Regions from separate parts of the Gottfriedia sp. NPDC056225 genome, predicted to be linked through region 1. Evidence: riboswitches for the same ligand, from Rfam matches in the RefSeq annotation. Region 1 holds a riboswitch; the other holds the start of a gene.

Evidence for each region. Region 1 has a riboswitch for S-adenosylmethionine ahead of ACFCYN_RS13715 (LLM class flavin-dependent oxidoreductase). Riboswitches for the same ligand answer to the same signal wherever they lie in the genome.
Region 2: it holds a riboswitch for S-adenosylmethionine, as region 1 does, so the genes downstream of both, ACFCYN_RS06560 (methionine ABC transporter ATP-binding protein) here and ACFCYN_RS13715 (LLM class flavin-dependent oxidoreductase) in region 1, are expected to answer to the same signal.

The regions. Positions count from the first base shown of each region.
Region 1 covers NZ_JBHJTJ010000019.1:11,566-14,986, forward strand. The annotation lists gene ACFCYN_RS13710 (ATP-grasp domain-containing protein) at 1-860, opposite strand, end outside; gene ACFCYN_RS13715 (LLM class flavin-dependent oxidoreductase) at 876-1,925, opposite strand; SAM riboswitch class I at 2,138-2,244, opposite strand; gene ACFCYN_RS13720 (MerR family transcriptional regulator) at 2,573-2,989, opposite strand; gene ACFCYN_RS13725 (NAD(P)-dependent alcohol dehydrogenase) at 3,250-3,421, shown strand, end outside.
Region 2 covers NZ_JBHJTJ010000006.1:58,999-62,419, reverse strand. The annotation lists gene ACFCYN_RS06575 (ribonuclease M5) at 1-265, shown strand, start outside; gene ACFCYN_RS06570 (thioredoxin family protein) at 281-604, shown strand; gene ACFCYN_RS06565 (hypothetical protein) at 807-1,169, shown strand; SAM riboswitch class I at 1,286-1,397, shown strand; gene ACFCYN_RS06560 (methionine ABC transporter ATP-binding protein) at 1,535-2,548, shown strand; gene ACFCYN_RS06555 (methionine ABC transporter permease) at 2,550-3,218, shown strand; gene metQ (methionine ABC transporter substrate-binding lipoprotein MetQ) at 3,241-3,421, shown strand, end outside.

The DNA.
Region 1 (3,421 bases):
TCAGAATTATAGTTCGTGTTTGTATTAATATCGTAAGTATAAATTTCACCTTCAGCATTTCTTATAAATTCGATTCCAGCAATCTGGATACTGTTGTTAGCTAGAACTTCTTTATATTTAGTTAAAATTTCGTCATCAAATCCTTCAATGACTTGGAACTTAGGTTTTTCTTCTACTTCTTCACCTACTGGACAGAATAAATCTCCAATTTGGCATGCGTCTGCTGGACAAAGTTCAAATCCTTCTGAAGTATCAACTTTAACAGCATAAACAAAGTTTCCACCTACAAACTCACAACGAGTGATGTAGCTTTCTGGGGATAGAATGTATTCTTGAATAAGTGTAATGCCATCGACTGGCTCTTCGAAAGTAGGCCCTTCCACATAAGCTTTTAATGCTTCTACACTATGGAATAATTGAACACCTAATCCTTTACCAGCACGATTATGCTTTGTGATAAATGACTGTCCTGCAAATTTTTCAGCCGCGTTAATAATATTTTGTTTTCCAACAGCTGCAATTGTTTTTGGCGTCTTTACACCATATTTATTTAATTCTAAGTATTGTAAAACCTTACTAACTTCTAGCTTTAAAGCGCTTGTTCCATTTAATACCGTACGCCCATGTGCCTCAAGCCAAGCTAATACTTGCCCTGTTAATTCAGCTGCAAAACGATGATCACGTGTATGAGAAGAAGCGCTCATTCGGCTGTAGAAGATTCCTTCTGGTGGTGCTACTGATAAATCAACCGTTCCTTCATCTAAGTGCCATTCTTCATAAGGAACACCTAGCTCCTCTAATCTTTTTGTTAAATGTAGTGTCCATTCACTATTTTCATGTATAACGTATACTTTGCTCATTTTCATATCCCCATTCTAGCTATTTATTAAACTACGTTTTTGTTCTACTAAAGGCATAACTTGCTTAGAAAAGCGTTCCATTTCCTCTAGTTGAGGAGAGAATTGTAATAATAGTAAGTCTAAGCCCGCTTCTTCGTATTGTAAAATTCGATCTGCAATTTGTTCAGGCGTACCAACTAAATTTGGTCTTAACCCACGATTTGAAACCGAATAATCTTGTAATTGTATTTGTTGCTCTAATTGTGATTTTGTTGTGAAATCTTTAAACCCTGCATAACCGCTTGATTCCTTTACGGATGTGATTTTTTCAAGCTCTGCAAAAGCTTCTTCTTCTGTATCGCGGCAAATAACATAAGCAGCCATACCGAAAGAACTAAATGGTGCATTAGTAGTTTGTTCACGGCGAACTTTCATATCATTTATTTTTCGAGCAATCTCTTCAACTGTTCCACCGTGCATCACATAAGCATCACATTTTTCAGCAATTGTTTGCTTACCTTTTTCACTTTCACCTCCAGCATAGAGCAGTGGATTAGGTCTTTGAACAGGTTTTGGAGCAAGCTTCGTTTCTTTTAAATTATAAAATTGGCCAGAATAATTGAAGGTTTCTTCTGTCCATAACCCTTTTAGAACATCAATAAACTCTTCAGTTCGCGCATAACGCTCATCGTGCTCTGTAAAAATGCCACCGTATTGACGCGCTTCTTCTGCCCACCAAGCAGAAACTACGTTTAACGTAAAACGGCCATTACTGATTTGATCGATATTTGCTGCCATTTTCGCTGTTACAGCTGGATTATGAAAACCAGGGCGTATTGCTGTCATAATTTCAATTTTTTCCGTCACTGCTGCTAGAGCAGCTGCAGTCGACCAAGCTTCAAGTGAATCATGTTCTGGTCCTTTTATATCATTTAAATATAATTCAGCTATTAAAGTAGTTGAGTAGCCCCATTTTTCTGCTGATTGAATAACTTCTTTAGCATAATCAAAGGTTGGTGGCATCTTTTCGTCGTCCACATTTCTTAACCATCCTCCAAAAATCGGTAACCAAAAACCATATTTCATTTCTATTCTCTCCCTTATTATTCATCTAAACAAGTTAACTATCAACTAAGCTTGCATTTTGTTTAAATAAAAAATTTTATAAAAGTAAGTTATAAAACAAATTCCTTAATATCTTGTAGAATGATTAAGAGATCCCCCCTGTAATTGAAAAGTATATAAAAACATAAAAAGCCTCTTTCATTCAGAAAGAGGCATCGGAAACGATTGTTTTCGACTTATCTATCAGAATGATTTCATTCTGCAGGAAGTGGCACCGTTCCTTTTCAAGGAGGTTGCCGGACGTCATAGGGCCTGATCCCTCGGTCACTCTCGATAAGTTTCTGTTATGTAATTTCATTAATTGAATAATAAATCCTAGTAAACTGATTGTCAATATCGGATTTTAAGTTCCTCTATATTGATAACGCTTTCATCGGTGTTGTTATTAGAAAAAATAAAATTTTATAAATTTTTTATAATATATAATAATTGTTCGTTTACGAGTTGAGATTTGCCTTTACATTTGTGTATATGTTTAGATTTTTGGAGTCATCGATCAACAACAAAATCAGGTTTACATACTGATCAAGTTTAAATTGATTAGTTGACTCAAAAAAATAATGACCACTAATTCATAACTCATTTATGAATCGGTGGGGGGCTTTTAGTTACTGACAATTCAAAGTTTCTTTTTTATTGTTTTTTAAAATATTTTCCGTTCCTGCTTCTAAAGCAATTTGATAATATGAACATTTGTACTCGATAATTTCCATAGTTTTTTTTAATTCTTCCATCTGTGCTTCTACATTCGCTTTTCTTTCCATAAACAAGTCATATCTTAGTTGTAATGTGGAATCTCCATCAGAACACCATTCTATGAAATTTTTAATTTCCTTTATTGGCATCCCTGTAGATTTCAGACACTCAATTATTTTTAACGCCTCTATATCAGATTCTTTAAAAACTCGTATACCACTGGTTGTCCGTTCCACAAAAGGCATAAGCCCTTCTTTGTCATAGTATCGCAAAGTATATACAGTAAGTTTCAATTCTTTTGCTACTTCCCCGATTGAATATGTTTTCAACACTTATCTTCCTCTCTTTATGATTTAGCCCCTGAGCCAACTCTATTATTATGAAGGGATTTTATCACGTTATTTTTTTTATGTCACAAAAAAGAAACTTGGATTCCTCAAAAAAATAATTTAATCGCTTGACCTAGAGTTAACTAGAGGGATTATGATGATGGTGCAAGAGAATAAATTTAAGGTAAATATCCAAGTAGAGTTTAACCTGAGTGATTTGTTTTGTTCTCTTTATAAATATTTTTTAGGAGGTTTTATTTATGATAACTGCAAAAGCAAGAGCTGTAGATGGTCCTGACAAGTCCTTTCGAGCTTCTGAGATTAAACGACGTGATCTTGATTTAAATGATGTTCTAATTGAAATAAAATACGCTGGAATTTGCCATTCCGACATTCATACTGCACATGGAGAATGGGGTCATGTGCACTACC
Region 2 (3,421 bases), on a different contig from region 1:
TATCTGTACGAATGGTACAGTTGGTACTTCAAAGCTAGATGAGCTTGCTGAAATGTTAGATTTAAGAGAAATTTATGTGTTAGTCGATGCAGACGAGGCTGGTGAAAAGCTTAGAAGATTGTTAAAAAGAGAATTTCCACAGGCTGAACATCTGTACATTGATCGAAGTTATCGAGAAGTAGCAACAGCTCCAAGTCAACATTTAGCAAGTGTATTATTAGGAGCGGATATTTCAGTATTTACGGATTATTTACGAACAAATTAAAGAGGAATAATGATCATGCAGCAATGGACAAAGACAGATTTAATGCAAAGAATACAGTCAAAAGAGACTACCGTGATATATATATATACCGCAATGTGTGGTACATGCCAAGTAGCATCAAAAATGCTAGAAATTGTTAACGAGATTCTGCCAAATTTACCAATGAGTAAGGTAAATATTAATGAAATTGTGGAGGAAGCTCAAAGCTGGAAGATCGAAAGTGTACCTTGTTTACTTATTTTTGAAAATGGGGAAATGAAACAAAAAATCTACGCTTTCCAATCTGTTCCATATTTACATGAACTGTTAAAAAAATATAATTTATATATTAAACGATGAGTGCATACGAAATGATGCGCTCTTTTTTAATTGCCTTAAACTATTTCCTGTTTTTAGACATATTTCTCGGGAAATGAGTTGAATGGTGTAGAAAAAATATTAAATAATAGATTTTTATCAAGTAAATGTCGAGCGAAATATAAAGAACACACCTCTAATCTATGAGAAAATAGATTAAAGAATCCAAAAAGAGGTGTTTAAGATGGAAATTAAGGAGTGGGTTGGACAAGCTAGAAACTTATTTATAAAAAAAGAATATTTACAAATTATTTTACCAATTGAAGAAAAAATAGTTGAGTTTAACGGAATAAATGAAAAACTATTTGTTAGATTTAGCAAAAAGGCACCTTTTATTGAGGTAATCGATCGCTCAATACCTCAACTTAGAGTTAACTTTACAAAAGATGGATGGGAATCGTTATATTCAGGTTCGCAAAGATTAAGTCTATTGTTAAAACTAAATGATGCTTCATTTGACGGAAATTACCGCTTATTACTACTGATTGAAACAATTTTTCAATATACAGGTGTAGAAAGTGATAAAAAACTTTTGGAAAATTGTTGACAACTTGTGTCTAAGTTTGTAGAATGAGAATTACGTTAAAGCAAGCAGTATTTACTAAGGAATATTGGTAAGTAAGCTATAAAATACGTTGACAACTTTATATAATCGTAAGTTAACTCTTATCGAGAGAGGTGGAGGGACTGTGCCCTATGAAACCCAGCAACCGTCAATGATCGTCATTGAAATGGTGCTAATTCCTGCAAAGCAAATTGCTTTGAGAGATGAGAGAAAGGAATACTTTTTGTATGTAAAACCTTTCTGCTCATGTGAGTTGAAAGGTTTTTTTGTATTATGCGACTAAAAAAGTACGTTCTTACAAAAAATTGAAGAATGAGTTGTTAGAATGTTTTGAAAGGAGAACTAGTATGATTCAAATAAATAATGTAAGTAAAATATACAAGGGTAAAAAAGGCACAGTTACCGCGGTACAAAATGTATCGTTAACGATTAGTGCAGGTGAGATTTTTGGCATGATCGGATATAGCGGCGCAGGGAAAAGTACGCTATTACGTATGCTAAATGGACTTGAATCACCAACATCAGGTGAGGTTATTATTAATGGTCAATCTATTTCGAAATGTTCATCTAGTCAATTAAGAAAAGCAAGACAGAAGATAGGAATGATTTTCCAACATTTTAATTTATTATGGTCAAGAACTGTATTAGAAAATATACTTTTCCCACTTGAAATTGCTAAAGTACCTAAACAGGAAAGCATTACTCGTGCGAAGGAATTAGTCAAACTAGTGGGACTTGAAGGAAGAGAAAATGCTTATCCTTCTGAACTAAGTGGTGGACAAAAGCAACGTGTTGGAATTGCAAGAGCATTAGCTAATAATCCAGATGTTCTTTTATGTGATGAAGCAACTTCTGCATTAGATCCAGAAACTACTGATTCAATCTTAGCTTTGCTTACAAATATTAATAAGCAGTTAGGTATTACAATTATTCTAATCACACATGAAATGCATGTTATACAAAAAATTTGCCAACGAGTTGCCGTAATGGAAAATGGACAAGTTGTAGAAGAAGGCCATGTTGTAGATGTATTTACACATCCTAAACAATCAATTACGAAGAAATTTGTAAAGCAAATTAAAGGCACAGATGAAGAATTGGACAATGAAGTAATTTCTAAAAGTGTTGGGAATGATAATACTTACAAGCTAACGTTTAAAAATGGACAAGCAGACCAACCGCATATTTCTGAAGTAGTAAAACACTTTGAAATTGAAGTGAATATTTTACAAGGAAAAATTGTTCAAACCGCTGAAGGCTCTTATGGGACAATGAAAATTCAACTTGTTGGAGATAGAAATAACATCAAAGACGCAATTGCTTATTTAGAATCAAAACAAGTTGAAGTGGAGGTAGCATAAGATGACACAACTTTTTCAAAATGTTGATTGGGAAGCTATGCGTATAGCAACTCAAGAAACATTATTTATGACAGTTATAGGTGCGGTGGCAACGTTTATTTTTGGATTAATAATCGGTTTATTCTTATTTTTAACTAGTAAAGACCAACTTCTTGAAAATAAATTTTTTAATACAATCCTAGCAGCGTTTGTAAATATTTTTCGTTCAATACCGTTTATCATATTAATCATTTTACTAATTCCGTTTACAATCTTTATTCTTGGTTCAATGCTTGGTGCAAAAGCAGCATTACCTGCACTTATTATCGGTGCTGCACCATTCTATGCAAGAATGGTTGAGATCGGCTTACGTGAAATAGATAAAGGTGTAATTGAAGCTGCAAGAGCAATGGGAGCTAGTACTTTCACAATCATCGTAAAAGTGTTAATTCCAGAAGCATTACCAGCAATTATCTCAGGTTTAACAGTTACTACTATTGCGATTGTTGGTTATACAGCAATGGCTGGTGTAGTAGGTGGTGGTGGACTTGGTAACTTAGCATTTATGGAAGGATACCAACGTTCAAATAACGAAGTGACATTTGTTGCGACAATTATTATTTTATTAATCGTATTTATTCTTCAATTTATTGGTGATTTAATTACAACAAAAATAGATAAAAGAGCTTAATGATATTAGGGAGGAAACGACAGTGAAATTCAAAAGAATCGCAGGAATTTTAGGAGCAGGTGTATTAGCATTATCTTTAGCAGCATGTGGTGCTAATAATAAAGATAAAGAATTAGTAGTAGGTGCATCAAATGTACCTCACGCAGTTATTTTAGAACAAGCTAAACCAATTCTTAAAAAAGAAGGAATTAACTTGAAAATTG